2 regions of the Brachybacterium atlanticum genome follow, and region 1 is predicted to be linked to the other one. Evidence: predicted binding sites of a transcription regulator. Region 1 holds the regulator's gene; the other holds the start of a gene.
The links. The regulator HspR, encoded in region 1, represses chaperone genes until heat shock. The targets are predictions, from matches to a motif close to AAGTTGAGTCNNNNNGACTCAACTT.

Region 1 (15,191 bases):
CGAGCTGCCCCCGGTGAACCTCGAGCTGCAGGAGAAGCTCTCGGCCGACTACCCCGAGATCGTGAAGATCGCCGAGTACGCCGGGGACGCCTCCCCGATGCCCGCCATCCCCGAGATGGCCGCCATCTGGGAACCGCTCGGTCAGGCCGAGGCCAACCTGGTCGGCGGCGCGGACGCCGAGTCGACCATGACCTCCGCCGGCGAGCAGATCTCCAGCCAGATCGGCTGACCCTCTCCGCCATGGAGCGGGCAGCACGCCCGCTCCCCCGGCTCCCCCGGACGGGGTGCGACATCACGGCGTCGCACCCCGTCCGACCGACCTGCCCGGTCACACCCGCCACCCCGTGAAAGGCACCGTCGCCATGTCCAGCCCCCTGCCGCCCGTGCACCGCGAGCGCAGCACCTCGATCCCCGCGGTCCTGGTGCGCATCATCGTCCTCGGCGCCGTCCTCGCCGTCACCGCCTTCACCGTGCCGCTGATGATCCAGCAGCAGCAGTGGCTGTGGCTGGCCGTGATGGTCCTGGCCGCGATCGCGATCTTCGTCATCTACTCCACGAAGCGCTTCATCCCCGGGAAGTACCTCTTCCCCGGCACCTTCTTCCTCGCGGTCTTCCTGATCACCCCGATCATCCTCACGGTGGGCTACTCCTTCACCAACTACGGCGACGGCACCCGCGGCACCAAGGAGCAGGCGGTCAACTCGATCATCGCCAATTCGGTGGTCCAGACCGACGACTCCACCTGGTACAACATGTCGGTCGCCACCCAGGGCGACCCCGTCGAGGGCCCCTTCACCCTGTTCCTGGTGGACCCCGCCACCGGCGTCGTCTACTCCGGCGACGAGGAGACCGAGCTGGCCCAGGTGCCCGCCGCCGACGTCACCGTCGAGAACAACTACGTCACCGAGGCCTCCGGCTACACGATCCTCGAGGCGCGCGAGGTCAACGACGCCTACAACGCGCTGCAGGAGGTCGCCGTCCCCGTCGACGAGAACTCCGCGGTGCGGGTGCAGGGCGCCAATCAGGCCTACGTGGGCACCACCCTGCTGACCTACGACGAGGCCGCCGACACCATCACCGACACCCAGACGGGCGCGGTCTACGCGGTCGGCACCGTGGGCGACTCCGAGTACTTCGTGAACGAGAACGGCGAGCGCGCCTTCAGCCAGTCCTGGCTGCAGAACGTGGGCTGGTCCAACTACCAGCGCCTGTTCACCGACTCCAACATCGCCCGCCAGTTCCTCGCCGCCTTCGTCTGGACCCTGGTCTTCGCCCTCGGCTCGGTGGCGCTGACCTTCGTGGTCGGCTTCGCCCTGGCGCTGATCCTCAACGACGAGCGGCTGAAGGGCCGCCGCCTGTACCGCTCGATCCTACTGATGCCCTACGCAGTGCCGGGCTTCATCGCCCTGCTGGTGTGGTCGAACTTCTACAACCAGGATTTCGGCCTGATCAACACCACCCTCGGCATCAACGTGAACTGGCTGGGCGATCCGACGATGGCCAAGGTCGCGGTCCTGCTGACGAACCTGTGGATGGGCTTCCCCTACATGTTCATCGTCTCCACCGGCGCCCTGCAGGCGATCCCCGGTGACGTGATGGAGGCGGCCCGCATCGACGGCGCCAGCCGCTTCCAGACCACGGTGAAGGTGGTGACCCCGCTGCTGCTGGTGGCCGTGGCCCCGCTGCTGGTGGCGTCCTTCGCCTTCAACTTCAACAACTTCAACGCGATCGAGCTGCTCACCGAGGGCGGTCCGTTCCTGCCGGGCGAGTACACCCGCGGCGGCACCGACATCCTGATCTCGATGATCTACCGCATCGCCTTCGGCGGCTCGGGGGCCGACTTCGGCTTCGCCTCCGCCGTCTCCGTCGCCCTGTTCGCGCTGACCGGCGTGCTCGCGGCGATCCAGTTCCGGTTCACCAGCGTCCTCGAAGACGTCAACTGAGAGGCGGCCCGATCATGAGCACGCAGACTTCGCAGCAGACCTCCGTCACCGCGCAGCGGCGGATGCCCTTCGGCCGCTGGATGGCCGAGGTCGGGTGGCGCCACGTCGTCGGCATCCTCGCCGTCGCCTTCGCGGTGTTCCCCATCCTGTTCATCATCTCCGCCTCGGTGAACCCGCTGGGCACCGTCTCCAGCTCCGGCCTGATCCCCAAGGCCTTCTCCCTGGTGCACTACGAGTCCCTGATCGCGGGCGATCGCGGGCCCTTCCTGCGCTGGTACGTGAACACGATCATCGTGTGCGGCACCGTCGCCCTGGTGCAGGTGTTCCTCTCCACCCTGGCCGCCTACGCCTTCAGCCGCCTGCGATTCGCCGGTCGCCGCATCGGCCTGCTCTCGCTGCTGCTGGTGATGATGTTCCCGGCGTTCCTGGCGATGATCGCGGTCTACTCGATGGTCTCCGGGCTGGGCAAGGCGATCCCCTTCCTGGGTCTGGACTCGCTGCCGGGCTACATCATCGTGCTGCTGGGCGGCTCGCTCGGCCAGGTGTGGCTGATCAAGGGCTTCTTCGACACCGTGCCCAAGGAGCTGGACGAGGCCGCCATCATCGACGGCTGCTCCCACTGGCAGGTGTTCACCAAGATCCTGCTGCCCACCCTCACCCCGATCCTGGCCACCACCATCCTGCTGGCCCTGGTGGGTGTGCTCTCCGAGTTCCTGCTGGGCTCGATCTTCCTGACCAGCAACGACACCAAGACCCTGGCCGTGGGCCTGTACGGGATGCTCGAGGGCGACCGCTCCAACAACCTGGGCGTCTTCGCCGCCGGCTCGGTGATGATCATGGTGCCGGTGATCATCCTGTACCAGTTCCTGCAGCGCTACATCGTCGGCGGCTCCACCGCCGGCGCCGTGAAGGGCTGAACGGACCCTCCCGATGAGCGATCTCCCCTCCCCCGCCCCGCAGCCGGTCGATCCCGCGATCGAGCCCAGCGGCGTGCCCCTGACCGAGCAGCCCCACCACGACTCCGGCCCGTCCTTCGTGCCGGGTCCGCGGGCGGGCCTCGGCCAGGAGGCCACGCTGCGGGTCTGGGTGCCCGCCGCCTATCCGGCCCGCACCCTGGCCCTGCGGTCCGTGGTGGACGGGGAGATCCTCACCGGGGACCTCACCCCGCGTTCCGCGTCCGACGGCACCGGCACCTGGTGGGAAGCGACCCTGACCGTCGCGAACCCGGTCGTGCCCTACCGCGTCGCCGTGCTCGCCGAGCCCGGTGCCCGCACCGCCTCCGGCGCCCCGGTCCCCACCTACGCCTGGCTCACCGCCGCCGGCCTGGTGCCCTGGGACGTCTCCGACGCCACCGACTTCCGCCTGGTCGCGCACGAGCCGGCCCCGGACTGGGTGGACGACGCGATCGTCTACCAGGTCTTCCCCGACCGCTTCGCCCGCAGCTCCCGCATCCCCGAGGACGCCGAGGGCCGCCCCGTCCCGGAGGACCTGCCCGCCTGGGCGGTGCCGATGCGCTGGGACGAGGAGCCCGCCGTGCGCGGCGACCTCACCGGCGCCCAGTACTACGGCGGCGACCTCGACGGGATCATCGAGCGCCTGGACCACATCGCCTCCCTCGGCGCTGACACCGTCTACCTCACCCCGATCTTCCCCGCCGGCTCCGTGCACCGCTACGACGCCTCCACCTTCGAGGCGGTCGATCCGCTGCTCGGCGGCGAGGAGGCCCTGGTGCGGCTCTCGAAGGCGCTGCACGCGCGCGGTATGCGCCTGGTGCTGGACCTGACCACCAACCACACCGGGGACACCCACGAGTGGTTCCGCGCCGCCCAGGCCGATGCCGGGAGCGAAGAGGCCGGGTACTACCTGTTCACCGAGCACCCGGACCGCTACGTGAGCTGGCTGGACGTGCCGAGCCTGCCCAAGCTCGACCAGCGCAGCGCCGCCCTGCGCGCCCGCCTCACGCGCGGCGAGGGCTCCGTGACCGCGCGATTCCTCGACGAGCCCGTGCTCGCCGACGGCTGGCGCATCGACGTGGCCAACATGACCGGCCGCCACGGTGCGGTGGACCTCACCCGCGAGGTGGCCCGCGAGATGCGTGGCACCCTGCGCCGGGTCCGCGCCCGCACCGGCCGGGACACCTGGCTGGTCGCCGAGCACGGCCACGACGCCACCGGGGACCTGGACGGCGACGGCTGGCACGGCACCATGAACTACACCGGCTTCACCCGGCCCCTGTGGGCCTGGCTGGCCGAGCCCGGCAGCGCCCTGAACTGGCTGGGACTGCCCATGACGACGCCGCGGCTGCCCGGCGGTGCCGTCTCCCGCAGCCTGCGCGACTACAACGCGCAGATGCCCTGGCCCTCCCGCCTCCACTCCCAGAACCAGCTCTCCAGCCACGACACGCCCCGCACCCGCACCGTGGTCGGCGAGCGCGGCCGCCAGCTCACCTCCGTCGCCGCCCTGGCGGCCCTTCCCGGGGTGCCCACCGTCTTCGCCGGGGACGAGCTCGGCGCCGAGGGCCTCACCGGGGAGCACGCCCGCACCCCGATGCCCTGGGCCGCCATCGACGCCCTCTCCGAGCAGGCGGGTGATCCCGGGGACGCAGATCTTCCGGTCGATGCCGAGGTGCTGGAGGCCACCCGCACCCTGCTGGGCCTGCGCCGCGAGCGCCCGGCCCTGCGCCGCGGCGGCCTGCGCTGGCTGCACACCGGGGACGACGCCCTTGTGCTCGTGCGCACCCACCCGGACGGCGACATCATCGTGCACCTGGCCCGGGACGCCCACGATCCCGTCACCTTGGACCTGCGGTCCCTGCCCGGCGTGACCGGTGCCCATCCCCTGGCGGCCGTCGGCGGCGCCACCGCCGCCGCGGACGGACCGCTGCTGCACCTGCAGGCCACCGCGGCCGGCGCCACCGTGCTGGCTGCTGAGCCGACCACGGAACCGGCCACGGAACCGACCTCTGTCTGAGACTCCACGAATCCTCCGGGCCGGCACTCCCCGTCGGCCCGGCGCCCCGCACCGCCCCCATCGGAAGGACACCATGACCATCACCCCCTCGCCTGCCCGCGCGACCGCGCAGCCGGAGGCCGGCGCCCCCGAATGGTGGCGCGACGCCGTGGTCTACCAGGTGTATCCCCGCTCCTTCGCCGATGCGGACGGCGACGGCATGGGCGACCTGCCCGGCGTCACCTCCCGCCTGCCCTACCTGCGCGAGCTCGGCGTGGACGCCCTCTGGCTCTCGCCCTTCTACACCTCCCCGCAGCGCGACGGCGGCTACGACGTGGCCGACTACTGCGACGTGGACCCGCGCTTCGGCTCGCTCGCCGATGCCGACGAGCTCATCGCCTCCGCCCATGCGATGGGCCTGAAGGTGATCGTGGACATCGTCCCCAACCACTCCTCGAGCGAGCACGAGCTGTTCCAGCAGGCGCTGGCGGCCGGGCCCGGCTCCCCCGAGCGGGACATGTACGTGTTCGCCGATGGCCGGGGTGAGCACGGCGAGCTGCCGCCGAACAACTGGACCTCGATCTTCCACGGCGAGGCCTGGACCCGCGTCACCGAGGCGGACGGCACGCCCGGGCAGTGGTACCTGCACATCTTCGACACCTCCCAGCCGGACTGGAACTGGCAGAACCCGCGCGTGCACGCCCTGTTCCGGGATGTGCTGCGGTTCTGGCTGGATCGCGGGGCCGACGGGTTCCGCGTGGACGTCGCCCACGGGATGGTCAAGCCCGAGGGGCTGCCGGACGCCGCCGTCAACGCCGAGGGGCTGCTGGACATCCCCGAGGGCGAGGTGCCGATCTACTTCGACAACGACGGGGTGCTGGAGATCTACCGCGAGTGGCGGCCGATCCTGGACTCCTATGAGGGCGAGCGGATGATGGTGCTGGAGGCCTGGATCCCCGAGCACCGGCTGCCGCTGTACATCGGCCCCGAGGAGGCGCACCAGTCCTTCAACTTCGGGTTCCTCCAGGCCACCTGGGGCGTGGAGACGATGCGGGCGGCGATCGAGAAGCCGCTGGCCCTGGCCGATGCCGTGGGCGCGCCCACCACCTGGGTGCTGTCCAACCACGACGTGATCCGGCACGCCACCCGCTACGGCTTCCCGCCCGGCTACCGCTTCGGCGAGGGGCTGGGGCGCGAGGAGACGCCGGACACGGCGCTGGGCCTGGCCCGCGCCCGCGCGGCGACGCTGCTGATGCTGTCCCTGCCGGGCGCCGCCTACCTGTACCAGGGCGAGGAGCTGGGCCTGCCGGAGGTCGCGGAGATCCCCGACGCGCTGCGCGAGGACCCCGCCCATCTTCGGGCCGGCGTGCCCGGCCGCGACGGCTGCCGCGTGCCGCTGCCCTGGCGGGCGGACGCCCCGGCGTACGGCTTCTCCCCCACCGGCGAGAGCTGGCTGCCGCAGCCGGAGGAGTTCGGGGGGCTGGCGGCGGATGCGCAGGAGGGCGTGCCCGGGTCGACGCTGGAGATGTACCGCGCCGCGATCACGCTGCGCAGGGAGCACGGGCTGGGCCGCTCGGACGCCCCGGTGGAGTTCCTCGAGGACCTGCCCGAGGGCCTGCTGGGCCTGGTGCGCGGCGAGGTGGTGGTGCTGGTGAACACCTCGGAGCAGGAGCTGCCCCTGCCCGCCGGACCGGACGGCCTCGACCTCGCGGACGCGGAGGTGCTGGTCGGCTCCGCCGAGCCCGTGCCCGGCCGGCTCCCGGCCGACGCCGCCGTGTGGCTGCGTCGGCGCTGAGCCGCCGCTGCGCCGGGGAGGAGCAGCACTGACGCCGCCGGCGGATCGCCGGTGAGTCGCGGTGCTCACGTCCGGCCGCGCAGGGCCCGTCCCTGCGCGGCGGGAGCCCGCCTCCCCGCTAGGATCGCTCTCATGCGCTCGCCCTCCGCCCCGGTCGATCCCGGGTTCGACGTCGTCGTCCTCGGCGCCGGCCTGAACTCCCTGAACCTCACCATCGCCTTCCACGCCCAGTACGGGATGCGCTGCACCACCGTGGTGCGCACCCCGGTGGCGATGAACGAGCGCACGGTCACGACGGACCTCGTCACCCTCGGCGCCGACGCGAGCGACGAGGACCTGCGCGATGCGCTGATCGACCTGGCCGCCCAGCGCCCCGCCGGCCGGCCGGCGCTGCTGCTGACCAACGCGGACTCCCTCATCGAGCTGATCGATCGCTTCCGCGCCGATCTGGAGCCGCACTACCTGCTCGCGCAGGTCGACGCCCAGCTGCTGTCGCGCCTGGCGGACAAGGCCGAGTTCGCGGAGATCTGCGAGGAGCTCGGCATCGACACGGTCCCCACCGTCATCGTCGACTTCTCCCGGGCCGGGGAGCCGGACTGGAACGGGCACGAGGAGCTGCCATGGTCCTATCCCGTGGTCGGCAAGGCCGCGAACACCGCCGAGTACCACCACGTCGACTTCCCCGGGAAGAAGAAGGTGTTCTTCCTCGAGTCCGCGGAGGAGCAGCAGGCCCTCGTGCGATCCCTGCACGAGGCCGGCTTCACCGGGCGCTTCCTGTTCCAGGAGCTGATCGAGGGGGACGACACCGCGCAGCGCTCGATCACCGCCTACCGCTCCAGCCGCGGGAGGGTGACGCTGCTGTGCGCGGCGCAGGTGCTGCTGGGCGAGCACACCCCCGAGGCGCTCGGCCGGCCCGCCGCAATGGTCACCGGCGACTTCCCGAGCCTCACCGCCGCCGCGGAGCGCTTCCTGGACCATGTGGACTACGTGGGCTTCGCGAACTTCGACGTGAAGGTCGACCCGCGCACCGGCCGGGAGTGCTTCTTCGAGATCAACCCCCGCATCGGCCGGAACAACTACTACGTCACCGCCGCGGGCGAGCCGGTGGCGCGGCACGTGGTAGAGGACCGGGTGCACGGCCGGGACATCGCGCAGGTGCGCGTCACCCGGCCGATCCTCTACACGATCCTGCCGCTGCGGCTCGTGCTCTCCTATGTGCGCGATCCCGCCCTGCGCGAGCACGTCCGAGGTGTGGCGCGGCGCGGGCTGCGCAACCCCTTCCGGTACCGTCCTGAGGGCCTGTGGATGCGCGCCTACTCGGTCGTCTCCGGCCTGAACTTCGTGCGCAAGTACCGCGCCGTGTACCCGCGCCCCACCGACACCGGCTTCTGAGCGTCCGGGCCCGGCACGTCCCGCCGCTCCCCGATCCCACCGCTTCACCCCTCCCGCACCGCGCACGACCGACAAGGACCCCTCTGATGCCCGACACCCCGCCCCGCCCCTGCACCGCCGTGTCGACCCCGGAGGTGGACCTGGTGCTGCTCGGCGGCGACATCGGCATCTACGCCCTGGCCCGCGCCTTCCACGAGAAGTACGGGATCACCTCGACGGTCGTGACCCGGAAGGTCGCCGGCCCCGTCGCGGACTCCTCGATCCTGACGACCGTGGAGCTGGGCATGGCCGCCTCCGAGGAGGACATGGTCGCGGCGCTGCTGCAGGTGGGCCGCGACAAGGCCGCCCGCCCCGGCGGTACCCGCCCGGTGCTGCTGGCGAACGCGGACTTCCTGGTCGCGCTGCTGGCCGCGCACCGGGACGAGCTCGGCGAGCTCTTCCACCTGCCGCTGCTGGACGACGACGTGCTCGAGGCCGTCGCGGACAAGGCGACCTTCTCCCAGATGTGCTCCGAGATCGGCGTGGCCACCCCGCGCACCGTCGTGCTCGACTTCGAGGGCGGCACGGCGCCGGAGGTGCCGGAGCTGGACCTCGGCTGGCCCGTGGTCGCCAAGGCCTCCCGCTCCTCCGCGTACAACGCCGTCTCCTTCCCCGGCAAGCGGAAGGTCTTCGAGATCGAGGACCGCGCCCAGCTGCTCGACCTCGTCGGCCGTCTCACGGAGGCCGGCTATCAGGACCGCTTCGTGGTCCAGGAGATGATCCCCGGCGACGACACCTCGATGCTGTCGGTGACCGCCTATGTCGACACCCAGGGCCGGGTCACCCTGCTCGGCGGGGCGCAGGTGCTCCTCGAGGAGCACACCCCCGGCGCACTGGGGAACCCGGCGGCGATGTTCACGACCGACCTGCCGGAGGTGTTCGAGCAGTCGGTGCGCTTCCTGCACCACGCCGGGTACCGCGGCTACGCCAACTTCGACGTGAAGATCGATCCCCGCGACGGGGTCGGGAAGTTCTTCGAGGTCAACCCCCGCATCGGCCGGAACAACTACTACATGACCGCGGCCGGGGCGAACGTCGCGCTGCCCGTGGTGGCGGACCTCGTCGAGCAGCGCGAGATGGAGCGGCTGGTGCCGCGCGAGGAGATCCTCTACTCGATCGTGCCGTGGCCGCTGCTGCGCCGCTACATCATCGACCCGGACCTGCGCACCCGGGTGCGGGAGATCGGGAAGCGCCGCACCGTGCACCCGCTCGCCTACGGGGTCGAGGGAGCGAAGCGCCGCTTCTACGTGCTCGCCGCGAAGATGAACCAGGTCAAGAAGTTCCTCCAGCACTACCCGCGCCCCTCGGCCGACGGCTTCTGAGGGGCGGGAGACCGGCGCGGTCCGGTCGACTTCTCCGCGCGCCCTGCCTAGGCTGACCGGCATGAGCGAGAACGTCACCGAATCCGACGAGACCTTCAGCCTGCACTCCTCCGCCACGCCGGACGGGACGGAGGTCGCCCCGCCGCAGCTCGTCGAGGCCCTCGGCGGGCAGAACCTCTCCCCCGATCTCGCATGGAGCGATGCTCCCGAGGGGACGCGGTCCTTCGCGGTCACCTGCTATGACCCGGACGCCCCGACGGGCTCCGGGTTCTGGCACTGGGTCGCCTGGGACATCCCTGCCACTGCCGCGTCGCTGCCGCAGGGCGTGGCCCGCGAGGACGCCGGCTCGCCGATCCGCCAGGCCGTGAACGACTTCGGGAACGTCGGCTACGACGGGCCGGAGCCGCCCGCCGGTGCCCCGCACCGCTACCAGTTCTCGGTCCACGCCCTGCCGGTGGAGACCCTCGGCGTCGAGCACGGGGCCGCCAACGTCCAGGCGCGCTTCGCGATCTTCACCCAGCAGCTGGCGTCGACGTCGCTCACGGCCCGCTACCAGGTGACGGGCTGACGCACTAGGGGGAAACTCTCCGCGACGCGTCGGGCGCGCCCGGTTCTGGCCCCTGGGCACCGGTCATAGGCTCGGAGCATGAGCACGAGGACCAGGCACGACCAGGCGTCGGAGGCAGGATCAGACCACGGTCTGACCCCTCTCCTCCGCTCGGCGGAGGCGCTCGGCGCGACCACGTGCGAACCTCGAGGGGTGAACGTGACCAGGATGCGCCCGAGCCCCCGTCAGGACGCCGAGCCGACCCGTCCCCTGCGAGTGCTCCTCACCACCGACTGGTGGGAGCCGGTGGTCAACGGGGTGGTCGCCTCGGTCCAGACCCTGCGCCGCGAGCTGCTCGCCCTCGGCTGCGACGTGCGGGTGCTGACGCTGTCCCAGGGCATCCGCACCCGCAGCGAGCAGGGCGTCTACCGCATCGGCTCGGTCTCCGCCTCGATGGTCTACGACCGCGCCCGGATCGGCATGCCCGCCAGCCGCCGCGTGCTGCGCGAGATCCTGCGCTGGCGACCGGACGTCGTCCACTCCCAGTGCGAGTTCTCGACCCACGTGTGGGCGCGCCGCATCGCCCGCACCCTCGCCGTGCCGCTGGTGCACACCTACCACACGATCTACGAGGACTACACGCACTACTACTCCCCCAGCCGCTCCGTCGGAAGGAAGGTCGTGGAGACCTTCTCCCGCCGGGTCCTGGCGGGGACGGACGCCGTCGTGGTCCCCACCGCGAAGGTCCAGCGGATCCTCACCGGCTACGGGGTCCGCTCCCCCGTGCACGTCGTGCCGACGGGCCTGGACCTCGAGCGCTTCCGCCCCGCCGCGAGCGAGGCCGAGCACGAGGACGTCCGGTCGCTGCGCCGCGGGCTCGGCATCGCCCCCGAGCAGCGGGTGCTCGTCTCCGTCTCGCGCCTGGCCAAGGAGAAGAACCTCGAGGAGGTCCTCGACATGGTCGCGGCCGCGGACCGGGCGGACACGGTGCTCGTGCTCGTCGGCGACGGGCCCTACCGCCCCGAGCTCGAGGCCCACTCCCGGGCACTCGGGATCGCCGACCGGGTCCGCTTCGCGGGCGTCGCGGATCCCGCCGAGGTGCAGCGCTGGTACCGGATCGGCGAGCTGTTCGTCAGCGCCTCCCTCAGCGAGACCCAGGGCCTGACCTTCATCGAGGCGCTCGCCTCCGGGCTGCCGCTGCTGTGCCGCCGCGACCCGTCGCTGGCGAGCGTGGTCATCGAGGGGCGCACGGGCTGGCAGTACGAGGACGCCGAGCAGTTCTCCGCCCACCTGTCCACGCTGCTGGACGGCCCGCGCCGACGCGAGGAGATGGCGACCGCGGCCCGTGAGCACGCGCAGGCCACCTGCGGGGCGCAGGACTTCGGTCGGCACGTGCTCGAGGTGTACCGCCAGAGCCTGCGCCGCAGGCCCGCCCGGATCATCCCGCACCCGGTCGTGACCGCATGAGCACCACGACCGGGACGATCCCCGCGATCCGCACCGCACCGACGCGCCCGGCGACCCCTTCACGCCGCGTCGCCGACCGTGACCTCACCGGCCGGCCGTTCCCCGCACCCGTCTCCCGCCCGGGTGCGGTGCAGGCCCCGGCCGCCCCGCCCCGGCCCGGCGCCGACCGGATCTCCGGGACCGGCGGCCGGGAGGCGGGGATCCGACGGGACCCGCTGCGGATCGCCGCCCGGCTCTCCCCGCTGCTCGGCCTCGGCCTCTCCATCGCGCTGGTGGTCTGGGGGCTCGACACGGGGGTGCTGCGCTCGCTGACGAACCTGCAGGCCTTCATCGACTCGCTCGGCGCCTGGGGTCCGCTCGCCTTCTTCGTGGTCTCCGCCGCCTCGGTCGTCTTCCCCATCGTCCCCGGCGGCCTGCTGGTGATCGCGGGCCCGGTGCTCTTCGGTGCCGTCGAGGGGACCGTGCTGAACTACCTCGCCGTGTGCTCGGGCTCCCTGCTGAACTTCCTGATCGCGCGGCACGTGGGCCTGGGCCTCATCCAGCGGATGTTCCGTCCGCGCACGGTGGAGAAGCTCCTGGGCTGGACGCGCAGCGCGCACTTCACCCGCGCCTTCGCGCTCGCGATCGCGCTGCCCGTCGCACCCGACGACCTGCTGTGCTACATCGCGGGCACCACCCGCATGACGTGGCGCACCTACGTCGCGATAATCCTGCTGTGCAAGCCGTGGGCGCTGATCGCCTACGGCCTCGGCGTGAGCGCGCTGCTGCTGCGCTTCCTTCCCTGGTGAGGAGTACTCCCCGATGCTCATGAGCTCCCGCGCCGCGAGGCGCCGCCGCCGGCCCCTCGAGGCGGCCGGCCGCCGATTGGACCGCATCGCCCGCACCGTCCTCCCAGGACGCCCTCCCCGCCGCGGGGTGCGCGGCGACGAGCCGCTGCGCGTGCTGCTGCCGCGCGGTCTCGCCTCGCTGGCGAAGGAGTCCGGGATCGGCGCCGCGATCCGCCATCAGGAGATGGCCGTGCGGGCACTCGGCCACGAGGTGGTCACCAACCCCCTGCGCCCCTTCGACGTGGTGCACCTGAACACCCCGTTCCCGGACACGCCGCTGCTCGCGCACTGGGCGCGGCTGTGGCGTCGCCCGGTGCTGATGTGGGCGCACTCGACCGAGGAGGACTTCCGCGACTCCTTCCCCGGGGCGAACCGCGTCGCGCCGCTGTTCCGTCGCTGGATCGCGCACCTGTACCGCCGCGGCGACCTCGTGGTCACCCCGAGCGAGTACTCGCGCGGGCTCATCTCCCGGCCGGAGTACGGCCTGCGCGCCCCGGTGCGGGTGCTCTCCAACGGCGTGGACACGACCTTCTTCCGCCCCGATCCGGGAGCGCGACGGCGGCTGCGCGAGCAGCTGGGCCTCGGTCCGGAGGCGCGCGTGGCGGTCAGCGTCGGGATGCAGCTGGTGCGCAAGGGGATCCTCGACTGGGTGGAGGTGGCGAGACTGCTGCCGGAGGTGACCTTCGTCTGGTACGGCCGCACCGATCCCCCCATGCTCACCCGTGACGTCGAGCGGGCGCTGGCCTCCGCGCCGCCGAACGCCCTCTTCCCCGGCTACGTGCAGGCGGAGCAGGTGCGCGAGGCGTACTGCGGGGCGGACGTCTTCTGCTTCCTCACCAAGGAGGAGACCGAGGGGATCGTGCTGTGGGAGGCGCTGGCCTGCGAGGTGCCCGCGCTGGTGCGCGCGATCCCGATCTACCGCGACGGGATGCCCGACGGGGTGCTCACGCACCAGGTCGCGGGCGACGGCCCCGGCTTCCCGGGGCGCGCGGCGGAGAAGCTCGCTGCGCTGCTGGACGGGGAGCTCACCGACCTCCGCCGCGCGGGACGCGAGGCGGCCGAGAGCGTGGACATCCAGCAGATCGCGCGGACGCTCGGGGCGCTGTACGAGGAGGTCGGGGCGCAGCCGCACCGGCCTGCTGCCGGGAGGGACGGCTGAGGCCGGGCCGCCCGGGCGCGGGTGCCGGCCTCGGCCCTGCGTCGTCGGCCGCTCGCTCGGTGCAGGCGATGGAGGCTCGGCGCCTGCGGCTCAGCGCCGGTGGCCCGGCCGCCAGACGACGAGCGCGCCGCTGCCGGAGCTGCGGCGGGGACGCTCGCCGCGGCGCAGAGCGCTGATCTCCCCGTCGCGGTCGGCGGTGAACACGCGGCGCTGCGCGGGGCTCATCGACTCGAGGGTCTCACGCACGCGCTGCAGCTGGTCCTGGAGGGTCTGGACCTCGTCCTGCAGCTCGAGGATCCGCTTGATGCCGGCGAGGTTGACTCCCTGGTCCTGGGACAGCGCCTGGATCTCCCGCAGCCGCATCACGTCGCGCGCGCTGTAGCGGCGTCCCCGGCCGCGGGTGCGCTGCGGGACGACCAGGCCGAGCCGGTCGTACTGGCGCAGGGTCTGGGGGTGCAGGCCGGAGAGCTCGGCAGCGACCGAGATGGCGAAGACCGGCACGCGCTCGTCGAGACGGGACGAGGGGGCCATCGGAGAGCTCCTTCCGGGATGCGGGGATCGACGCGTCGGGACGGGCGCGGCGGCGGGCGGCGCCGATCTCCGAACGGACCGGCCGGAGACCTCCGTCCGGCCCGTTCGGCTCCGGTCAGCTGGCGGCGGCCGCGGCGAGCCCGGCGCGCGGGTCCTCGTCCTTGAGCGCCTCGCGGAGGTCCTCCACGGCCTTCTTCGCCTTCCCCTCGACGTGCGAGGGGACCGCGACCTGGACGGTGACGTGGAGGTCGCCGGTGCGCTTGGAGGTCACGAGCCCCTTGCCGCGCACGCGCAGGGTACGGCCGGACGGAGTGCCCGCGGGGACCTTCACCGACACGGTGCCACCGTCAAGCAGCGGGACGGACACGGTGGCGCCCAGCACGGCCTCGTCGAAGGAGACGGGCACCGTGATCTTCAGGTTCGCGCCGTCGGCGCTCCACACGGGGTGCTCCTCGACGTCCAGCGTGAGCAGCAGGTCTCCTGCCGGGCCGCCGCCGGGGCCGGGCCGGCCCTTGCCGCGCAGGCGGATCTTCTGCCCGTCGTGGACGCCCGCGGGGATGCGGGCGGTGACGGTCCTCCCGTCCACGGTCAGCCGGATCTCGGTGCCCAGCGCCGCGTCGCGGAAGCTGATCCTCGTGCGGGCCGAGATGTCCTGGCCCTTGGAGGGGCCGGGCTGGAAGCCGGCCGGTCCCCCGCCGCCGAAGCCGCCGCCGGCCTGGCCGCCGAACATCTTCAGCAGGTCGTCGAGGTCGGGGTTCGCGCCGCCTCCGCCGCCTGCGGCGTAGCCGCCTGGGGCACCCTGACCGGCGCCGAACATGGAGGAGAAGATGTCCTCGAAGCCGGCGGCCCCGGGGCCGCCCTGCCCGGCGGAGAAGCGGGCGCCGCCGGCGCCCATGGCGCGGATCGCGTCGTACTGCTCGCGCTGCTCGGGATCGTTGAGGACCGAGTAGGCCTCGCCGATCTCCTTGAACGTCTCCTCCGCCGCGGGGTCGTCGGGGTGGCGGTCGGGGTGGTACTGCCGGGCCTTCTTGCGATAGGCCTTCTTGATCTCCTGCGCGTCGGCGTCCTTGGAGACGCCGAGGACCGCGTAGAAGTCCTTGTCGAGCCAGTCCTGTCCGGACATCAGCGTCTCCTTCCGGGAGCCTCAGGTGCTTCTGCGTCGTTCGTGGTGTTCGTGGGGTTCGTGGTGTTCGTGGGGAATGAGCCGGGGCGGGGCCCGT
Region 2 (15,191 bases), on a different contig from region 1:
CCGGCGTCCTTGATGACCTGGTGGAAGGGGGCCTTCGTGCGCTCGAGCAGATCGGAGGTCATGTCCTCGAACTGCGCGCGGCTCAGCTTCTCGTCCAGGTGCAGCGGGCCGTTCTCGGTCATGGAGAGGTACTGCAGGGAGATGGTGGTGGAGGTGGAGGAGCTCAGCTCCTTCTTCGCCTGCTCGGCGGCCTCCTTGAGGCGCTGCAGGGCGATGCGGTCCTTGCCCAGGTCCACGCCCTCCTTGTTCTTCACCTGCGAGATCAGCCAGTCGACGATCTTCTGGTCCCAGTCGTCGCCGCCGAGGCGGTTGTCGCCGGCGGTGGCCTGGACCTGGATGGTCGAGCCCTCCTCGTCCTTGCTCACCTCGAGCAGGGAGACGTCGAAGGTGCCGCCGCCGAGGTCGAAGACCAGGATCTGCTCGTCGTCGTTGCCCTTCTCGAGGCCGTAGGCCAGGGCCGCGGCGGTGGGCTCGTTGATGATGCGCAGGACGTTCAGACCCGCGATCGTGCCGGCGTCCTTGGTGGCCTGACGCTCGGAGTCCGAGAAGTAGGCCGGGACGGTGATGACCGCGTCGGTCACGGACTCACCCAGGTAGGACTCGGCGTCCTTCTTGAGCTTGCCGAGGATGCGGGCCGAGATCTCCTGCGGGGTGTACTTCTTGTCGTCGATCTCCGCGCTCCAGTCGGTGCCCATGTGGCGCTTGACGGAGGAGATGGTGCGGTCGACGTTGGTGACGGCCTGGCGCTTGGCGACCTCGCCGACGAGCACCTCGCCCTGCTTGGAGAAGGCGACGACCGACGGGGTGGTGCGGGAGCCCTCGGCGTTCGCGATGACGGTGGGCTGGCCGCCCTCGAGGACGGCGACGGCGGAGTTGGTGGTGCCGAGATCGATTCCGACGACACGGGACATGGGTGCCTGCCTTTCTGCGACGGATGCGCCGCACGGGATCTTCGCTGCCGACCAGCGGCCGACGGCAAGACTTGAGCTGTACGGACTCAAGTAGAGAACCCGAGATCGACGATGTCAATCTCAGCAGCTCCATTCTTGAGTGCACCCGACTCAACTCTGATCCGATCAGGTTCATTCCCGGTGTAACAGGGTGTGATGCAGGCCACATCCATACGTCCTCGACAAGGTGGCAGTGATCTCACCGATCTGTCTCTGGCGTGACCGGATCGCGGAGCCTGTCCTGGACCGGGGCATCGATGGCGGTGCGGGCTGCGATACGGGCCCGACGCCTCCAGGCCCGGCAGCTCCGCCCAGCCCTCGCCTCTCATCACGTCGCCGAACACCAGGATCGCTGGTTGCGCGGGTCGAGCTCGCCGCGCAGAGAACTGAGACCGGGCGGAGCGTCTCCTGGTCCTCGCACAGCTGCTCGTTCTCAGCCTTCGATCGCTTGACCTCGGCAGTCCCTGCGCTGGTGACACCCGGACGAGTCCCGTGGTCGACATCGTCCTGCGCCGGACAGCGCCGCACGGCCCCCACGGGACGCCGTCCTGCCGAGCGGTCGCGACCGCTGCGGCGAGGTGGGAGGGGAACTCCCGCGGGAGCTCTCGCACGAGCCGCACGCACCTCGCGCGCATCTGGGGATCGATCTCCCACGGCCGCCCGTCCACCCCCTCGGACCCGAACAGCAGCGGCATCGGACCCGGTCCGACCCAGTGGCGTCGGCCAGCACGCTCAGGCAGAATCCCGCCGTGCCCCACTCAACCTCGCCCTCGCGCGGAATAGCCGGAAGGCTCCGCACGGAGTCGGGCTCGGCCGTCCTGCTCATCGTCGTCACAGCCTTCGCTCTCCTCTGGGCGAACTCGCCGCTGTCCTCTTCCTATGTCGAGCTGTGGCAACAGAGCGTCGGGATCGACGTCGGCCCGTTCGGCCTGCATCTGGATCTGCACCACTGGATCAACGACGGACTGATGGTCGTGTTCTTCTTCGTCGTGGGTCTCGAGGTGCGCCAGGAGTTCGCACACGGGGCTCTGCGGGACAGCAGTCGCGCCCGTCTGGCGGCCATCGCGGGCGTCGCGGGTGTGGCGTTGCCCGCGCTGATGTACGTCCTGGTCGTCGGCGCGTCCGGTGGCGAGGGGCTTCGCGGATGGGGGGCGGTCGTCGGAACGGACACGGCGTTCATGCTCGGTGCTCTCGCGATCGTCGGCCCCCGGCTTTCCGGGCAGCTGCGCGTCTTCCTCCTGACCCTCACGGTGGTCGACGACTTCCTTGCGGTGACGATCATCGGGGTGTTCTACAGCGACGAGATCCGACCCGTCCCGCTGCTGGTCGCTCTCGGCTGCCTCGTCGCCCTGTGGTTGCTGGGCCGTTCCCGGCAGTGGAGTGCCGCTCCGTACGTGGGGATCGTCATCGTGCTGTGGCTGGCGACTCTGTCCTCCGGCATCCACGCCTCGCTGACGGGCATGATCGCCGGCCTTCTGATCCCCGCCTACCCGACGCAACGGCACAAGGTGGTCGCCGCCCGACAGCTGTTCCGCGACTTCTGGCAATCCCCGAGCGCTTCCTCGGCGCGTGCCGTCGGACGGGGACTGTCCAAGGGCGTGTCGGTCAACGAGCGGTTGCACGAGTACCTCCGTCTCCCCACGGCGTTGCTTGTCGTGCCGATCTTCGCTCTGGCCAATGCCGGGGTCGACCTGGGCGGTGGGGTGGTGGCCGACTCGCTGGGCTCGCCTGTGACGTGGGGCGTCATCGCGGGGCTCGTGCTCGGCAAGCTCCTCGGAATCGGGATCGCGACGCTCCTCGCCGTTCGGATGGGCGCAGGCCGACTGCCGGAGGGGGTCGGAATGGGCAGCGTGTTCGGCGGGGCAGCACTTTCGGGCATCGGTTTCACCGTGTCGCTGCTGGTCATCAGCCTCGCTTTCGACTCCTCCTCGGATCTGGGGCGCCAGGCGACGCTGGGCGTGCTCGTGGCGATGGTGCTCGCCACTGTTCTGGGCTGGTTGATCTTCAAGGTCGCGGCCCGTCGGTGGGGAGAGGAGACGGCGGATCTCCCGATGACGCTCGACTCTCCGGTGGACCCCGAGGTGGATCACATCCGCGGACCGGAGGACGCCCGGCTCACCCTCGTGGAGTTCGTGGACTTCGAGTGCGAGTACTGCGCGCACGCCACTGGCTCATGGGAAGACCTGCACGGACGCTTCGGTGACGATCTGCGCTACGTCGTGCGGCATCTGCCTCACCATCCTCACGGCCCCCTCGCCGCACGGGCCGCCGAGGCGGCCGCGAAGCAGCAGATGTTCTGGCCGTGGCTCGACTTCGTGTTCACTCGGCAGGACGCGCTGGAGAGGGAAGATCTCATCGGCTACGCGGCTGAGCTGGGCCTCGATGTCGAGGCGTTCATCGAGGATCTCGACAGCGACGAGGTTGCCGCGAGGGTGCAGCGGGACATCGCGAGCGCGGAGGCGAGCGGCGCCAAGATGACCCCGACGTTCTTCATCGATGGTTGTCGGATGGTGGGCAGCTATGACGCGCGCTCACTGACCGAGATGCTGGAATCCAGCCGTCGCGGGGGCCGCACCCAGGCGGCGAGGGCCTGAAGCCGATCCGCGAACCCGGAACACGGTGGGACGCGGGCCGTGCCGGCGCGTAACAGTCACAGCTGAGCGTTCAGCGGTTTCGCGTCGGGCGGGTCCTGGACGGCGTGCGGCATCGCCTTCACCGCCGGCCATCAGCTCTTCGAGGTCACGGCCATGAGGCTCGCAGCGCAGCGAGTCCTACACCGCTGCCGACGTCCGGACCGAGCCCTGCTATCGAGTCCGGGCGCTCGGAGAGTGCGCATCATGGGAGTGAGCGATGCTTGCGAGCTCGGCGCGCGTGCGGGCGCCGTATTTCCGCAGCAAGTTGGCCACGTGGTACTTCACGGTGTTGGCCGTGATCCCGAGCTGGTCGCCGATGCGCTGGTTCGAGATCCCGGTTGCGACCAGGCGCAGCACCTGCTTCTCGCGGTCGGTGAGTTCCTCGGCGCCCTCCACGGTGAGAGCTGCGCTGGGTGGGTCCAGCGGGATCTCGATCCGCAGCGTCGTCCCCCAGCCCGGGGTCGTCTCCACGTCCATGGTTCCGTCGAGCGCCGCCACTCGCTCCACGATCGGACGCAGTGTGTCGTCGTGCGCTGTCACCGCGATTCCCCCGTCGTCACGGACCTCCATCAGCAGGTTGCGGCCATCGCAGTCCCAGCCGATCCGGGCGCGTGCAGCGTCCGCGCGGTCCATGAGCGAGAGCACTGCTGTGCGGGAGATGGCGCGGGCTTCCCGAGCGACCGGGCCCGGCAGCGCCCGTCCTCGCGCAGGAGGCTCTGCGAACTGGACCTGCAGCGGCCCGGAGCGGATCAGAGGACGCAGTTCGGTGCGCAGGCGCGAGAATGCCTCGGCTACCGGCTCGAGCACGCTCTCCTGCTGCTCATGGATCGAACGAGCACGGATGAGTGCGGAGGAGGCGATCTCCGTGGCCTCCCTGCGCGCGGCCGCATCCGCGAGTCGGCCGGAGCGGAGCACGGCAAGGATCGATTCGAGGGTGATCGCATGTTGATCAGCCTGCTCGGTCAGGGCACGGTCCCTCGACACGGAGCGGGCACGTTCCAGCGGGGTCGGGAGGTCGCTCACTCCGCTACTCTAGCCCGACCTGGGAGGCCCACCCGATCGAACGGGGCACCCCGCTCATCGGGCAGCAGTGGACCACCGCAGACCGGCCCAGGATGGTCGGCATGGAAGAACGAAGCATCCAGGATTCGCTGACGCGGATCGTCGACGAGATCGAGGGGACAGCTGCCCTGCCCGACGCGCCCGCGCTCGCGGCCGCCGTCGAGCTGACAGCGGACGCCCGGCGGGTCTTCGTCCACGGCGCCGGACGCTCCGGGCTCGCGCTGCGGATGACAGCCATGCGCCTCATGCACCTCGGGCTGCAGGTCCACGTCGTCGGTGAGACGACGACCCCGGCGATCGGAGAGGGCGATCTGCTCCTGACCGCCAGCGGTTCCGGCACGACCTCGGGAGTGGTGAGCGCGGCCGAGACGGCGCGATCCGTCGGTGCCCGCGTCATCGGGATCACGACCGACCCCGAGTCACCGCTTGCTCAGCTGTCCCACGCTGTCCTGGTCATCCGTGCGGCGACGAAGACGGACCGGTCGGAGCAGCAGTCGGCCCAGTACGCCGGCAGCCTGTTCGAGCAGCTCCTCGTCCTCGTCGGCGACGCTCTCTTCGACGTCCTGTGGCAGAAGAGCGGACAGAGTGCGGATGCGCTCTGGCCCCGTCATGCCAACCTCGAATGACCTTTCTTCCCCGTTCCCTCATCGACACCACCACGAGAAAGAGACACCCTGACATGCGACTGCAGTTCGCCATGGACACCCTGACCACCGAGTCCGCCCTCGACCTCGCCGCGAAGGCCGCACCCCACGTCGACATCCTCGAGCTCGGCACCCCTCTGATCAAGAGCGAGGGCCTCGCGGCGATCACGGCGGTCAAGGCCGCCCACCCCGACAAGACCGTCTTCGCCGATCTCAAGACCATGGATGCCGGCGAGCTGGAAGCTGACATCGCCTTCTCCGCCGGAGCGGATCTGGTCACCGTGCTCGGCGTCGCCGGTGACAGCACGATCGCCGGCGCGGTCGCCGCGGCGACCAAGCACGGCAAGGGCGTCGTCGTCGATCTGATCGGTGTGGCCGACAAGGCCGCACGGGCCCGAGAGGTCGTCGCCCTCGGCGCCGTGTTCGTGGAGATGCACGCCGGCCTCGACGAGCAGGCGGAGGACGGCTACAGCCTCGACGCCCTGCTCGCCGCCGGCGAGGCCGCCGAGGTCCCGTTCTCCGTCGCCGGCGGCGTCAGTGCGGACTCTGTCGAGGCCGTCCAGCGGGCGGGAGCAGACGTAGCCGTCGCGGGCAGCGCCATCTACAGCGCATCGGACGTCGCCGCCGCGGCCGCCGCCATCCGCTCCGCCATCCGGTGACCACCGCCCACCGCATGCCGTGGTGAGGGGGCAGGAGACGGCACGCCCGGACCCTGTCCCCTCCCACCGGGTGCGGTGGACTGATGCCGCAGTCGATCCCCGCGTGGCGCAGAGCGTCACGTGATCCTCCTCCCGCAGGGCGTGCCGAGGCGTGCCCGCGCCCGGGCATCGTCCAGGACGGGATCGGCGACGGATCCGTGCACAGAGCCGGCCCGCGACCGCCGCTGGAGCGACGATCGCGGGCCGGGTGCATGACGGCCCGGGATCAGGCGGGGATCATGCCGTGGGGATCGATGATGAACTTCTCCGAGACACCGGCATCGAACTTCGCGTAGGCGTCGGGGGCCTCGTCGAGGCTGATGACCTTGGTGTTGAGCATGTCGCTGAGGTAGGGCATGCGGTCCCACAGGATCGACATCATCAGTTCACGGTTGTAGTGCATGATCGGGGCCTGGCCGCCGGAGATCCGAGGCGACTTGATCCACGCCTTGCCGAAGTCGAGCGAGAAGGTGCCCTCCTGCTCGGCCTTGGACGAGGCCAGCGGGTCGGGGCCGTAGATGCCGACGATGCCGGTGGCGCCGCCTGCGCGGGTGGCGTCCATGACCTGGTTGATGGCGTGGGCCGGGTTCATGTCCTCGGCCTCGCGGCCGATCCCGTGGGCTTCGTTGCCGACGTAGTCGACGGCGCAGTCCACCATGGGTTCGCCGAGGATGGCCTCGATCTGATCGGTCAGCGGCACGTCCTGGTTGAGGTCGATGGTCTCGCAGCCGTTGTTCTTCACCAGGTCCAGCCGGTCCTGGTGGTAGTCACCGACGATGATGCAGGAAGCGCCCAGGAGCCGGGCTGCTGCGGCGCCGCAGCGACCGACGGGTCCGGCGCCGGCGATGTAGACGGTCGAGCCGGGCTTGGCCCCGGCCTCCATGAGGCCGTGGAACGCGGTGGGCAGGATGTCCGAGAGCAGGGCGAGGTCACGGATCTTCTCCATGGCCTGGTCCTTGTCCGGGAAGCGGAGCAGCTGGAAGTCGGCGTAGGGGACGAACAGGTACTCCGCCTGCCCACCCTGGAAGTCGCCCAGGTTGAACCCGTAGGCGCCGCAGGCCGCGTCGGGGTTCACGGTCTCGCACGCCTCGGTGTGGCGGGCGCGGCAGTTGCGGCATCGGCCGCAGGCGACGTTGAAGGGGACCGAGACCAGGTCGCCTTCGGAGAGGAACTCGACGTCGGGGCCGACCTCGAGGACTTCTCCGGTCATCTCGTGGCCCACGACCATGCCCTGGGGGACGGGGAAGGACCCGCGGTAGATGTGCAGGTCGGAACCGCAGATGTTGGTGGCGACGATCTTGAGGATGACTCCGTGCGGGGCGCTCTTACCGTTCGGCATCTCGAGCTTCGGGAAGTCGAGGGACTCGACGCGCATGTCCTTGACGTTCTGGAACACGACGGCGCGGTTGCTGCTTGCCATGACGTTCTCCTCCAGTTGGGGATGGCCCGGTCGCGGATGTGCCACGGTTCTATGGATGCCCGTCGCCCGCGACCTCGGCTCTCTTCGAGCATAGGGCAGAACGAACCTCGCCCTTCACCGAGGTGCCCGTCGCGGCCGCGGCGATAGGCGCCACGGGCGGGTGGACCGTGGAGGACTGGGGCATGCACCGACCGATCGGTGGAACGCGTTGCTAGTCTCGCCGGCATGGTCGAAGCACGCAGGTCCGCATCGTCGGACTCCTCACCCGTTCAGCCCGACGTGCAGGTTCTCGGCGCGCGCGAGCACAACCTCCAGGACATCGACCTGACGGTGCCCCGCGACGCGCTGGTGGTGTTCACCGGCGTCTCCGGCTCGGGGAAGTCCTCGCTGGCCTTCGGAACCCTGTTCGCGGAGTCCCAGCGCCGCTACCTCGAGTCCGTCGCTCCCTACGCCCGTCGCCTCATCGACCAGGCGGGCGTCCCGGACGTCGACTCCATCACGGGCATGCCGCCGGCCGTCGCTCTTCAGCAGCAGCGCGGGGGCCGCAGCGCGCGGTCCTCGGTGGGCAGCATCACCACGCTCTCCTCGCTGGTGCGCATGCTCTACTCCCGGGCCGGCCACTACCCCGAAGATCAGCCGATGCTCTATGCCGAGGACTTCTCCGCCAACACGGTGCAGGGCGCATGCCCGGAGTGCCACGGCATCGGCCGGGTGTACGAGGTCACCGAGGACACGATGGTGCCGGACCCGTCGCTGACGATCCGCGAGCGGGCCATCGCCTCCTGGCCGACGGCCTGGCACGGTCATCAGCTGCGCGATGTCCTCGTCGCGCTCGGCTACGACGTCGATGTGCCCTGGAAGGATCTGCCGAAGGAGGATCGGGACTGGATCCTCTTTACGGACGAGACGCCGTACGTCCCGGTCCACTCGCGGCTCACACTCTCCGAGGCCCGGGCCGCGACCGCGTCGGACGTCGAACCGAGCTACTCGGGCACCTTCGTCGGCGCGCGTCGGTACGTGCTCGACACGTTCGCGAACACCAAGAGCGAGTCGATGAAGCGACGCGTGGCGGAGTTCCTCTCGGTCGCTCCCTGCCCTGCCTGCCACGGGAAGCGACTGAAGCCGGAGGCCCTGTCCGTGACGTTCGAGGGTCTCGACGTCGCAGATCTCTCCGCTCTGCCGCTCGCGGAGCTCTCCACGCTGATCGACCAGGCGGTCGAACGGGCCACCGGCGCTCTCGACGGGGCCGAGTCGGCGGGCCGCACAGGTGGCCAGGCTGTCCGACGCGACGCCGGGCAGCGGATCGACGCCGGAGGATCCGCACCCGCGGCGGTCGAGGACGCGCGCATGTCGCCTGATCGCTCGGTCGAGAAGCTGGCCGCGACTGCGCGATTGGGCGCGGAGCTCGTCAACAGACTGCGGCCGATCATCGATCTGGGTCTGGGGTACCTCTCCCTGGGCCGCACCACCCCCACCCTCTCCGGCGGCGAGCTGCAGCGACTGCGACTCGCGCCCCAGCTGACCTCTGAGCTGTTCGGTGTGGTCTATGTGCTCGATGAGCCGTCCGCGGGTCTCCATCCGCAGGACGTCAGCGCTCTGCTCGGCATCCTCGACGGGCTCAAGCACCGGGGCAACAGCCTGTTCGTGGTGGAGCATTCGGTGGACGTGATGCGGCACGCCGACTGGCTGGTCGACATCGGGCCCGGCGCGGGTGAGCGCGGCGGGCGTGTCGTCTACAGCGGGCCCTTCGAAGGGCTGGCCGAGGTCGAGGAGTCCGTGACCCGCGGCTACGTCTTCGGGGGCAGCGGACTGCCCCGCCGGACGCCTCGCGAGCCGCAGGGATGGCTGAGGCTCGAGCACGTCACGCGCAACAACCTGCGCGACGTGACGATCTCCTTCCCGCTCGGGGTGTTCACCGCCGTCACCGGAGTGTCGGGATCAGGCAAGTCCAGCCTGGTCAGCCAGGCACTGCCTGCGCTGCTCGGCGAACGGCAGGGACGAGCAGACCAGGCGGAGGACGCCGCCCCCGCCGAAGGGGACGAGCTCCTGCTGTCGGACGAGCCCGACGAGCTCGAGGGAGCGATCCGCGGCGACGTCGCCGGGGTGCGCCGCGTCGTGAGCATCGACCAGAAGCCCATCGGTCGCACCCCACGCTCGAACGTCGCCACCTATACGGGCCTGTTCGACCACGTGAGGAGAAGGTTCGCGGAGACGCCCGAGGCTCGCGCTCGCGGGTACAAGGCGGGCAGATTCTCCTTCAACGTCACCGGCGGTCGCTGCCCTACCTGCAAGGGCGAAGGATCCGTCATGGTGGAGCTGCTCTTCCTCCCCTCGGTCTACACCGAGTGCCCTGACTGCCACGGCACCCGCTACCAGTCCAGCACGTTGGAGATCGCCTGGCGCGGCCGCAACATCGCGGAGATCCTCGCCATGAGCGTCGAGGAGGCCCACGACTTCTTCCACGGCGAGTTCGACATCATGCGGTCGCTCGCGGCACTGGTCGACGTCGGCCTCGGATATCTCCGTCTCGGACAGCCGGCCACCGAGTTGTCCGGAGGTGAGGCGCAGCGGGTGAAGCTCGCCTCCGAGCTCCAACGATCCCAGGGCGGGGACACCCTCTACGTCCTGGACGAGCCGACGTCCGGGCTGCACAGCGCCGATTCCGACCGGCTCGTGACGCATCTCCAGACCCTCGTGGACGCAGGCAACACCGTCGTCGCGGTCGAGCTCGACATGCGCATCGTCGCCGTGGCCGACCACGTCATCGACCTCGGGCCCGGCGCGGGAGACGATGGCGGCACGGTGGTCGCTTCGGGCACGCCCGCGCAGGTCGCCTCGTCCGGAGCCGGTGCGTCGGCACCGTACCTCGAGGCCGCGCTCCAGGAGGCCACCTCCCGGATGTGAGAGTCGGAAGGCTGCGACGAGGGCGAAGACCTCGCGCAGAGAGCGCACCTGACGAGCAGGCTGCCTCGCCAGATCGGGAGCCCGGGCGCATGCCTTCCCAGCGCGGTCAGCAGGCACTCCGCGACTGCCCGACCGCAGACGGACCGGGCAATGGCCTGCGGGCTCGCGGCGGCGAGACTCGAGATCGGACTCGGCGGCGGGGGGCCGAGACGTTGTGAGCTCCCGCCGACGACCGGGACTGCCTGCGGGCCCGCCAGGCCTGGGACGAGATGGTGAACGATGACGTCGAGCTCGCCGACAAGAGGTCGCCATAGCCGTCGACGACTCCACGGCCGATCCCGTGCGTCGTGCCCGACCGGAGATCCGGGGACGGGCCCGAATCGCCGGATGCGGTCGGCGCGGTCCCCCGGCGGCATCGGAGTCGTCGACGTCTTCGCGTCCCGGCGTCCCGGCGCCCAGGCGTCCAGAACGAGATGGCCACGTGCGGCCCGTCCCTGACCAACGAGGTCTAAACTGGAATGCGGGCCCGGCGCTCGCATCCGGCCAGGCCCCGGTGAAGAACGACAACCGTCGATGGCGGCAGGTCATCGTCGACCACAGGGCCGAAGCTTCTTCACCGTCTCCCAGGATCCGGCCCGAGAATCGGCAGCCAACACCTGCCAGCACTCCGATGAGCGCAACGGCGACTGCACGAGAGTCGTCCTGCACCCGAACCACGTTGCCCGGTACGGACAGCGTGCGGCTCGCCCGCACGGGCAGGCCGTCACCTCCCACAGAACGGAGCAGAACATGGCAGACGAATTACGAGGGAAACGGATCGCGATCCTGGCCGCGGACGGCGTCGAGCGCGTGGAGCTCGAACAGCCGCGACAGGCTCTGCAGGACGCCGGGGCCACGACCGTGCTGCTCTCGCTGCACGAGGGCGAGATCAAGGCCCGCGAGAACGACCTGGATGAAGCCGGGACATTCCCGGTCGATGCCCTGGTGAAGTCCGCCTCGGCCGACGAGTACGACGCCCTGCTGCTTCCCGGCGGCACGGTCAACCCCGATCAGCTGCGCGTGGACACCGACGCAGTCGGATTCGTGCGCGACGTCATGGCCGCCGACAGATGTTGCGGGTCATGACGTTGTGGACGCTGGCCGGGGATGAAGGAACGGGCCCCTGACCGGCACGATGGGTGGTGCTGAAGCCGTCCATCTCGCAGGAAGAGACCCGTTCCGTGACCCACCGTAATGCCCCGCTGACCGTGCTCGGAAGACAGCGAGCCGTCGCCCAGGTGATCGAGCGTGGTCGGCCAATCGCGCACGTCGCTGCGGAGTTCCACATCGCCCGCTCGACCCTGTCGAAGTGGGTCGGCCGCTACCGGGAGCATGGCGAGCTCGGCTTGCAGGACCACTCCAGCGCGCCAGCGAACCGACCTACACGGCTCCCGGTCTGGGTGCTCGAGCTGATCGAGTTCTGGCGCCGGAAGAAGAAGTGGTCCGCGCGCCGGATCGCCCGCGAACTCGCCGACGCTCACCAGTACCGCTGCTGCGTGCGGACCGTGACTCGCTGGCTGGACCGGCTCGGATTGAACCGGATCCGAGACATCACCCCGGACGGAGAGAACCTCCGCTCACCAGGGAAGATCATCGCCCGCTATCCCGGGCACATGGTCCACATGGACGTGAAGAAGATCGGCAAGCTCCGCGACGGCGGCGGGTGGTGGGCGCATGGGCGAGGGTCCGTGCAGGACAAGAAGAAGCACTCTCAGCGGATCGGTTACACCTACCTCCACTCGATCATCGACGGGTTCTCCCGCCTGGCCTACACCGAAGCACTCGAGGACGAGACCGCCGCAACGACCATCGCGTTCTTCCACCGCGCCAGGACGTTCTTCACCGCGCACGGCATCACGCGGATCTCCCGTCTGATCACCGACAACGGCAGCAACTACACCGCCAAGGCATTCCGACGGTCAACCAGGGCGTTCATCGGCCGGCACCAGCGCACCCGGATCTACACGCCCCGGCACAACGGGAAGGTCGAGCGCTACCAGCGGCTCATGACCGACGAGTGCCTCTACGCCCGCGCCTACAACTCCGAGAACGAGCGGAGAGACGCGATCAGGATCTGGGTCCACCACTACGACTACCATCGCCCCCACACCGCCTGCAGCGATCAGCCCCCAGCCTCACGACTCCATACCGGCGTCGATAACGTCATGGCCAACTACACCTAGAGCATCAGCATCGATTGACATCGGGGTGCGGCCCCGATCGGCTCCACATCCGTGGCCACGGCTGTGGAGCCGATCCCCGGGCCGTCCCGATCCAGGACCGTGCGAGTTGCGCCGCCCGCTGGCGGCCGATGGTCCCCTCAGCGGGGCACCCAGACCGTCATGCCGCCCCGCTGTCGCATCAGCCCCTCCTCGATGGTCGTCAGGACAGTGCTGCCTCCGTGGCGCCGCGCGCCCTCGACGGGCCGTCGCCCAGGCCCACGGTACCGGCGCGGACCTGCGCGCGCTCGAGGGGTCCCCGGGGGAGCTCGGGGTCGACGCACTCCCGTTCCCGTCGGATCCCTTAGCCTCGCTGCATGTCTCCGACCACCGACCCGTCGGCCCCCGCGCCCCGCCCTGAAGACCACTCCGACGAGCCGCCCTCCTCGAGCCGCTTCCAGCGCCTGGACGGGCAGGCGGTGCGCCGCTCGGCCGCGGCGCTCGAACACCGGATCATGACCCGCTTCCCCGATCGCACTCTGTGGGAGGTGTGCCGGGAGGTGGTGGGGCTCGTGGACGAGATCAACGCCGGCACCGGCATCAGCCGCCGACGGGTGCGGCTCGCCCGACTTCTCTCACGGCTCGCGATGCTCGCGGTCGCGCTGTTCCTCGGCGGGGCTGTCGCGCTCGCGGCGGTGGACCTGTTCGCGGAGCGCGACGTGCTGGGCCCGCTGGACGTGCTCCCGCTGCTCGAGACGATCATCAACGACCTCGTCTTCGGCGGGATCGCGGTGTTCTTCCTGATGCGGATCCCCGAGCGGATGGAGCGGGCGTGCTGCGGATCCTGCACCGCCTTCGCTCCCTGGCCCACGTGATCGACATGCACCAGCTGACCAAGGTGCCCGAACGCCTCGAGCGCGGCTCGCGCGCGGACGGCGGGCTGGACCTGGACCGCACGGAGCTGACCCGCTATCTCGACTTCTGCACGGAGATGCTCTCGCTCGTGGGCAAGAGCGCGGCGCTCTTCGCGGAACACACCACGGACGGGGACGTGCTGGATGCGGTCGAGGGCATCGAGGCGCTCACCTCGGACATGGCCCGCAAGGTGTGGCAGAAGATCGGCATCATCCAGCAGCAGGGATGAGAGAAGAGACGATGGACGGGACCGTCCTGCAGGAGACTGTGCGGGCCCGGGCGCTCGAGCTGCCCGCTGCGGCGTTCGAGATGCCCTTCGGTCCGGGCTCCGAGGTCGCGAAGGTGCTCGGGAAGATGTTCCTGCTGCTCACCGAGGTGAAGGGCGAGCCGATCGTGGTGCTGAAGGCCGAGCCGCGCGACGCGGAGGCGCTCCGGTCGACGCATCCGGAGATCACGCCCGGCTATCACATGAACAAGCGGCACTGGATCACGCTGAGCCCCGGCGGGCTCGAGGCGGAGTTCGTGCGCGAGCTCGTCACGGACTCCTACCTGCTGGTCGTCGAGACGCTGCCGCAGGTGCGGCGGCCGGTGGATCCGCAGACCTTCCTCGCCGCGGAGGGCGGCACCGGCTCCTCCTCGACCGACGGACCGGCGGCATGACGGGTCGTGCGGTCCGCGGCCCGGGCTGGGTGCTGCTGGTGCTGGGGGTGCTCTGCGCCGCGTCGCTGCTCGTGCTGCGGCAGGTCACCGTGATCCACACCTGGCACGGGTACCTCATCGCCGCCGCGTCGTTCATCCCGATGCTCGGGGTCCCGCTGCTGGTCGCCGCGCTCGGACTCGTGCTGCTCCTGCGCGCCCGGTGGCGTCTGCTCGCCGCGACGCTCACCCTCGTGCTCGCAGCGGTGACGGCCTGGCCGATGCTGCCCGGACCGGAGCGGTCGGACACCCCGCAGGTCGCCCCCGAGGGGACGCTCACCGTGCTCTCGTCGAACATCGAGTACGGCGGCGCCGACATCGACGAGATCAGCCGTCTCGCCGAGCAGGGGGTGGACGCGATCGCGCTGCAGGAGGTGACGCCGGAGTTCGAGGAGGCTCTCGAGACGTCGGGCCTGCTGGAGGCCTTCCCGCATCGTGTCGGCACCGCCCGCGACGGCGCGGCCGGGACGATGCTGCTCTCCCGCACCCCGGTCGAGCTGGTCGACTCCACGGCGGGCACCGTCTTCGACAACCTCCTCGCCACCACCACCATCGACGGCACGCGCTGGCACCTCGGCGTGATCCACACTGCGCCGCCGCAGATGGGCGCGGAGTCATGGACCGCCGATGCCGCTGCGGTCGGCGAGATGGTCTCGCTGGACACCGAGGAGAACCTGCTGCTGGTCGGGGACTTCAACGCGATCGCGCAGCATCACACGATGCGCGAGCTCATGGCCGACGGCTCCCTGCGCTCCCTCGCCGCCCCCGGAGGGGCCGCGGGGAGGGGCTGTGGGAGCCGACCTGGCCCGTCGGTCGCAGCGTGCCGCCCTTCGCCCGGACCTGCCATGCGCTCGTCGGCCCCGGTGGCGAGGGCCCCGTGCCGAGCTGCCTGACGATCCGGGGCGCCGACCACAAGGCGCTGCGGGTGCAGGTCTCCCCGGTCGCGCAGGGCGGGGTCTGACCTTCCCCGTCCGGACGGGTCAGGCGGAGGTCGTCAGGCGCTCGGGGACCAGCTCGGCGCCCTCGACGCCGGCGAGGAGGCCGGGCGCGATCCGCTCACCACGGCGGACG

Region 2: dnaK (molecular chaperone DnaK) is a predicted target of HspR. The motif match lies at 980-1,004, and genes of this name have one in related genera.

Annotation. Positions count from the first base shown of each region.
Region 1 covers NZ_JAKJJW010000024.1:37,347-52,537, forward strand. Annotated here, with positions in the region: gene L3K22_RS11960 (sugar ABC transporter substrate-binding protein) at 1-229, shown strand, start outside; gene L3K22_RS11965 (ABC transporter permease subunit) at 363-1,943, shown strand; gene L3K22_RS11970 (sugar ABC transporter permease) at 1,958-2,860, shown strand; gene L3K22_RS11975 (glycoside hydrolase family 13 protein) at 2,874-4,913, shown strand; gene L3K22_RS11980 (glycoside hydrolase family 13 protein) at 4,987-6,687, shown strand; gene L3K22_RS11985 (carboxylate--amine ligase) at 6,820-8,079, shown strand; gene L3K22_RS11990 (carboxylate--amine ligase) at 8,166-9,440, shown strand; gene L3K22_RS11995 (YbhB/YbcL family Raf kinase inhibitor-like protein) at 9,502-10,008, shown strand; gene L3K22_RS12000 (glycosyltransferase) at 10,216-11,454, shown strand; gene L3K22_RS12005 (TVP38/TMEM64 family protein) at 11,451-12,242, shown strand; gene L3K22_RS12010 (glycosyltransferase) at 12,256-13,440, shown strand; gene L3K22_RS12015 (heat shock protein transcriptional repressor HspR) at 13,531-13,971, opposite strand; gene L3K22_RS12020 (DnaJ C-terminal domain-containing protein) at 14,087-15,094, opposite strand.
Region 2 covers NZ_JAKJJW010000025.1:1,601-16,791, forward strand. Annotated here, with positions in the region: gene dnaK (molecular chaperone DnaK) at 1-911, opposite strand, end outside; gene nhaA (Na+/H+ antiporter NhaA) at 1,700-3,544, shown strand; gene L3K22_RS12045 (helix-turn-helix transcriptional regulator) at 3,755-4,606, opposite strand; gene hxlB (6-phospho-3-hexuloisomerase) at 4,699-5,271, shown strand; gene hxlA (3-hexulose-6-phosphate synthase) at 5,325-5,948, shown strand; gene L3K22_RS12060 (alcohol dehydrogenase catalytic domain-containing protein) at 6,214-7,407, opposite strand; gene L3K22_RS12065 (excinuclease ABC subunit UvrA) at 7,633-10,311, shown strand; gene L3K22_RS12070 (DJ-1/PfpI family protein) at 11,101-11,436, shown strand; gene L3K22_RS12075 (IS481 family transposase) at 11,532-12,533, shown strand; gene L3K22_RS16750 (hypothetical protein) at 12,887-13,384, shown strand; gene L3K22_RS16755 (hypothetical protein) at 13,381-13,653, shown strand; gene L3K22_RS12085 (MmcQ/YjbR family DNA-binding protein) at 13,665-14,084, shown strand; gene L3K22_RS12090 (endonuclease/exonuclease/phosphatase family protein) at 14,081-15,013, shown strand; gene L3K22_RS12095 (YetF domain-containing protein) at 15,101-15,191, opposite strand, start outside.